2 regions of the Vibrio sabulosilitoris genome follow, and region 2 is predicted to be linked to the other one. Evidence: predicted binding sites of a transcription regulator. Region 2 holds the regulator's gene; the other holds the start of a gene.
The links. Region 2 encodes MetJ, which represses methionine synthesis genes. Its sites were predicted from a motif close to TTAGACNTNTANANGTCTAA; they were not measured.
Positions count from the first base shown of each region.

Region 1: the regulator MetJ is predicted to act here: its motif matches at 2,034-2,053, upstream of metN (methionine ABC transporter ATP-binding protein MetN).

Region 1 is NZ_AP029599.1:3,084,174-3,087,307, reverse strand. It holds gene metQ (methionine ABC transporter substrate-binding lipoprotein MetQ) at 1-200, opposite strand, end outside; gene ACZ5R2_RS14495 (methionine ABC transporter permease) at 230-907, opposite strand; gene metN (methionine ABC transporter ATP-binding protein MetN) at 897-1,931, opposite strand; gene gmhB (D-glycero-beta-D-manno-heptose 1,7-bisphosphate 7-phosphatase) at 2,152-2,703, shown strand; tRNA gene ACZ5R2_RS14480 (tRNA-Tyr) at 2,837-2,921, opposite strand; tRNA gene ACZ5R2_RS14475 (tRNA-Tyr) at 3,014-3,098, opposite strand.
Region 2 is NZ_AP029599.1:357,765-360,898, reverse strand. It holds gene ACZ5R2_RS01820 (bifunctional aspartate kinase/homoserine dehydrogenase II) at 1-304, opposite strand, end outside; gene ACZ5R2_RS01815 (O-succinylhomoserine (thiol)-lyase) at 306-1,472, opposite strand; gene metJ (met regulon transcriptional regulator MetJ) at 1,683-2,003, shown strand; gene ACZ5R2_RS01805 (substrate-binding domain-containing protein) at 2,077-3,084, shown strand.

The DNA of each region.
Region 1 (3,134 bases), 690 kb from region 2:
TAGTCAGTAAAAGTAACCAATTGTACGTCCAGGTCGTAGTTTTCCTTTGCAATCTTTGCTGCAACTTCAGCTACTTGCGCTTCAGCACCAGCCATAACACCTACTTTGATTGTGTTGCTGTCGGCTTCTTTGTCACCACAGCCTGATAGTACTAGCGCAGAAGCTGCGATGGTTAGAAGGCCTTTTAGATTAAGTTTCATGACTCTCTCCTTGTAAGTGTTGTTAGAATTTAGCGGTGATCGACACGACGAACAATCGCATCACCAATAGATTGAATAATTTGCACCAGCACGATCAGCATAACCACAGTCACGGCCATGATCACCACATCGTAACGATGAAAACCGTAACGAATCGCAACGTCTCCCAAGCCGCCGCCGCCCACGGTGCCTGCCATGGCAGAGTAGCTCACTAGGGTAACCAGCGTGATGGTCACTGAGTTGACGATGGTTGGTAGTGCTTCTGGTAGCAATACCTTAGTAATAATTTGCGTCGGTGTGGCGCCCATCGATTGGGCTGCCTCAACCAGACCACTTGGTACTTCAAGCAGCGCCCCCTCTATCAAACGCGCGACGAATGGGATGGCACCTATGGTCAGTGGGACAATCGCTGCTGTGGTACCGATAAAGGTGCCAACCAGTAGCTTTGTTACTGGAATGATGGCCACCATCAGTACCAAAAAGGGCACTGAGCGACCGATGTTAACAATTGCGCCCAGGACCGCATTGAGTTTGGTGTTCTCAAGCAAGCCACCCTTTTTGCTGGTGTGAAGAATAACCCCCAGCGGAATACCGATAGCAAAGCCTACGATGCCTGCAACGCCGACCATGTAGATGGTTTCCCAGGTCGCTCCCAGTAGGAGGTCGCCATTGAGGCTCAGCCAGTCAGTGATACTCTTAAAGGACATAACCTAACACCTCAACTTTTACTTTGTGTTCTCTCAGATAGTCAATGGCCGCATTATCGTTAGCCTCGTTACCAAATAGCTCAGCGACCATCATGCCGAATTTAACGCCGCCAGCGTAGTCAAGATCCGAGCTAAGGATGCTGACATCGATATTGAATTTACGCGCAATCTGGCTCATGACAGGCGCATCCACGGTTTCTCCAGTGAACTCTAGACGCACGAGTGGGTAGCTGCCATTGACACGTGTCGCTTGTAGGCGTTGCTGGTAGTCTTCAGGAATTGATAGATCGAGCGTTGAGCGAATAAATTCATGCGCTAATTCGGTCTTCGGGTGGGCAAAAATGTCACCGACGCTGCCTTTCTCAACCAGCTCACCGCCCCCGATGATCGCGACCTCGTGACAGATGCTCTTAACCACATCCATCTCGTGCGTGATCAAAAGCATAGTGATGTTCAGCTTGCGGTTGATCTCTTTAAGTAGCTCAAGAATCGATTGGGTGGTTGCAGGGTCAAGCGCGCTGGTGGCTTCGTCACACAACAGTACCTTAGGATCACTGGCAAGCGCTCGGGCAATCGCGACACGCTGCTTTTGACCACCACTGAGGTTTGCCGGGTAAGATTCATGCTTATCGGCCAAACCCACCAAAGCCAATAGTTCAGTGACTTTTTGTTTGATCTGCTCGCTACTCTTGCCTGCCAACTCTAGTGGCAGGGCCACGTTGTCGAATACGGTGCGTGATGACAGCAGGTTAAAGTGCTGGAAGATCATGCCAATATTGCGGCGAGTTTCACTTAGTTGCTTTTTAGACAGGGTGGTCAGGTCAACGCCATCGACAATGATGGAGCCGCTAGTCGGCGCCTCAAGCATGTTGACGCAACGAATCAAGGTACTTTTCCCTGCACCCGATGAGCCAATCACCCCAAAGATGGTTCCTTGAGGAATATGAAGATTGATGTCTTTGAGGGCATTGATTTGCTTCGCCCCTTGGTAGAACACCTTATTTACTTGATTAATTTCTATCATCGATAAACCTGTAAACTTGCCCCGGCGACAGTGAAAAACACTGGTTGTTAGCGCCTTGAGTAGCTGATGCTATGAGTTTCACTGATCTAAGTCAATAGATATTTTTACGTCTAGACGTCTAAATGGTTAACCGTCCATGTTTTAAACAAAAATGCGGGTGCTCTCTATTTCAAAGCGTGCGATAATTGAGGCAATTCACCAATATATAGAGAGCCCTGTTTTGGCAAAACCTGCTGTATTTCTCGATCGCGATGGCGTGATCAATGTAGACCACGGATATGTGCACGATGAGCACGAATTTGAGTATATTGATGGGGTTTTTAAGGCCGCTAAGCAACTCAAGCAAATGGGCTATATGTTGGTATTGGTCACCAACCAATCAGGGATCGCGCGCGGCAAGTTCTCAGAGGATCGCTTCCTTTCACTGACTCAGTGGATGGATTGGAACTTTGTTGATAACGGGGTGGAGTTTGACGGTATCTATTATTGTCCTCACCATCCAGAACATGGTCAAGGTGACTATCTGCAAGACTGTGAGTGTCGCAAGCCAAAGCCAGGGATGTTTAATTCTGCCAAAGATTTTCTTAACATCGATATGGCCAACTCAGTAATGGTCGGTGATAAAGCTGAAGATATGATGGCAGCAGGCGCGGCGGGTGTAGGCACTAAGATCTTAGTTCGTACAGGCAAGCCAATCACCGAACAGGGTGAGGCCCTAGCGGACAGCGTATTGGATAGCATTGCGGATGTTCCTGCTTATTTGAAAAATTAGCTTTGGGAGGCGAGAGGAAAAGCTTTCCCTCGAGCGCAGCGTTCTCGCAGTGAAACGATCTCGATTCTCGCCTCTGTTTGCGCTTCGCGCAAACAAAAAAAGCCAACCCCGAAGAGTTGGCTTTTGCAGAAGATGGTGGGGGGGGACGGATTCGAACCATCGAAGGCAGTGCCGGCAGATTTACAGTCTGCTCCCTTTGGCCACTCGGGAACCCCCCCAGGGGTTTATGCTCTCACAAGCAAAACTTGAAATGTTTTCCCAACACGTTTTCCAAGTTGTTCTCACGCTTTTCACAGCTAGAGATTAAATATGGTGGGGGGGGACGGATTCGAACCATCGAAGGCAGTGCCGGCAGATTTACAGTCTGCTCCCTTTGGCCACTCGGGAACCCCCCCAGGGGTTTATGCTCTCACAAGCAAAACTTGAAATGT
Region 2 (3,134 bases):
CGCTAAACTCGGTGATCACGTTATCCAATAGGCGCGCCTTACTGGCTCCATCCTGGATTAGCTCTTCGACTAATTCCAATTGGAACTGGCGCAGAGCCTGTAAGGTCTCGTGTGCAAGCCGGCCATCTCTCTCGAGGTTATCCAGAAACTCAATCAGCTGATTGGTGGTCTTGCCTGCAGCAGAAACCACCACCAGATCCTCACTTGACGAGTAATCGCGCAGGATACGCACTGCCTTTCGATAGCACTCTGCATTGGCAAGACTACTGCCGCCAAATTTGTGCAACTGACGCTGTAGAGTCATGTTAAAACGCCTCCTTGGCTTTGCTGAAGGCTTGCTCTAGGTCAGCAATAAGGTCTCGATGATCCTCAAGCCCCACTGAGAGGCGTAATAGGTATTGCGAGATCCCAGCTTCAGCGAGGGCTTCTTCTCCCATTGCACGGTGAGTCATAGACGCAGGGTGACAGATCAAGCTTTCTACGCCACCTAGCGACTCGGCGAGCGAGAACAGCTCTAGTTGGCCGACGAAGAATTTCAATTGCTCGAACGAGCCTGCAAACTCAAAGCTTAGCATCGAACCAAAGCCAGATTGCTGCCTTTTGGCGATCTCATGGCCTGGGTGACTCTCAAGACTTGGGTGGTGCACCTTGCTTACCAGCGACTGCTCGACCAAGTAGTTAAGAATGTGCTGTGAGCTCTCCTCATGGACGCGCATGCGGGCGCCTAGCGTGCGAATTCCGCGCAGGGTCATGTAGCTATCAAATGGTGTACCGGTTGCTCCAATGCAGTTACCCCACCAAGCGAGCTCCTCAGCATGCGCTTCGGTTTTGGTGATCACGACGCCGCCAATCACATCGGAGTGGCCGTTGATGTACTTAGTGGTAGAGTGGATAACAAAATCCGCACCCAGCTCAAGCGGCTTTTGGTACACTGGTGTCAAAAAGGTGTTGTCGACGGCAACAAGCGCACCGACTTTTTTGGCCTCGGCGCAGATTGCAGCAATATCAACCACGCGAACTAAGGGGTTTGACGGGGTCTCAAGCAGGATTAGCTTGGGTTTTTGTGCCATAGCGCTGGCGAGTGCATCGCTATCGGTTTGATCGACAAACTGTACTTTAAAGTCACCCTTTTGCGCTCGGGTGTTAAACAGACGATAGGTTCCACCATAGCAATCATGTGGCGCAATAATCAGGTCATCGGGACCTAAAAATGCTGAAACCCACAGATTAAGCGCGGAAGTGCCGCAGTTGGTGACGACGGCCCCACAACCTGACTCCAGCTCGTACAAAGCTTGCTCAAGTAGCCCTCGATTTGGATTGCCAGAACGCGTATAGTCATACTTAGGCACATCCCCAAAGGCTGGAAAGCTGTAGTTGGTCGAGAGGTAGATGGGGGGAACAACCGCATGGTGTTGAGTGTCTGATTCGATGCCAGTGCGAACGGCAATGGTGGCAGGCTTGCGTGCGCTCATATGAGTGTCCTTCCCAAAAAAATGATTGTGCTTCACAAAACCGTTACACCTACTGGTTATAACGGTATTAAATTCCATTAGCAGACACTTTACTGCCCCTACAACAAGACGTCAATACTTCTAGACGTCTATATGTCTTTGCTCTTAGCCTTAAATCCGGCTAAAATATCTCCCTTACTCACTCCAACCAAAAATGACTAAAGGTTTCTCATGGCAGACTGGAATGGCGACTACACTAGCCCATATGCTGAGCATGGCAAAAAAAGCGAACAGGTAAAGAAGATTACCGTGTCAATTCCGCTTAAAGTACTGAAAGTATTGACGGATGAGCGTACGCGTCGTCAGATAAACAACCTGCGCCATGCCACCAACAGCGAGTTGCTGTGTGAGGCATTCTTGCATGCGTACACCGGGCAACCTCTGCCAACCGATGAAGACTTGCGTAAAGACCGTCCTGATGAGATCCCGGCTGAAGCCAAAGCGCTGATGACCGAGATGGGGATTGAGTTTGAAGCGTTTGATGAAGAGTAGCGTGTAGGCTGCTCTCAATAGGATTGTGACAGGTGGGCATGCGCTGACCTGTCTTTGAAGTTCTCAGGGATATATGGTTCAGCACAGTAAAAAGAGACGTACCACTCTACAAGATATCGCCGACCAGGTTGGCGTCACCAAAATGACCGTGTCGCGCTATATGCGAGACCCGAACTCCGTTGCAGAAAAAACCCGGCTTAAGATTGCTCAGGTCGTCGAGGACATCGGTTATATCGAAAACCGAGCGCCTGCGATGCTGGCAAACTCGTCGAGTAAAGCCATCGGTATCCTATTGCCCTCTCTGTCTAACCAGATCTTTGCCTCGTTTGTGCAGGGCGTAGAAACGGTCACTAAGGCCAATGGCTACGAAACCTTGATCGCGCACTTTAGCTATGATGAGCAAGAGGAGGAGAGCAAGATTGCCTCGCTGCTCTCTTACCAGGTAGATGGCTTGATCTTGACTGAGAGTCATCACACCCAGCGCACGCTGCAGATGATTAAGTCCGCCGGTGTCCCGGTGGTTGAGACAATGGAGCTGCCAGAGCAACCGATCGATATGGCGGTCGGCCTAGATCATATTGCTGCTTCTTATGATGTGACCAAGCAGATGATTGCCGCTGGCAAACGCTCCATCGCCTACTTTGGTGCACGTTTGGATACTCGAACCCGTCTACGTATGGCCGGTTATGACAAGGCGGTGATTGAGGCAGGTTTCACGCCGAAACATATTCTGACGGAGGCGCACTCGAGCTTCTCGATGGCAGATGACCTGTTGGACATGGCCTTTGCACAATACCCAGATCTCGATGGTGTGTTTTGCACCAATGATGATATCGCGGTTGGGGTACTACTTAGTGCCCAGCGCAGAGGCATTCAAGTGCCAGAGTCATTGTCTGTAGTGGGTTACAATGCGCTCGACATCGGCAATATCGTCAGCCCGAAGCTGACCAGTGTCGACACGCCACGCTTTGAGATTGGGGTCAAAAGTGCTGAGCTATTGGTCGCACGCTTAAAAGGTGAGCCCATAGATAGCACCAGTGTGGATATGGGTTATCGAGTCAACTCTGGTGAGAGTATCTAAATAAAAATGGAGCCGAGTGGCTCCATTTTTATCTTTAGTCAGATGACAAG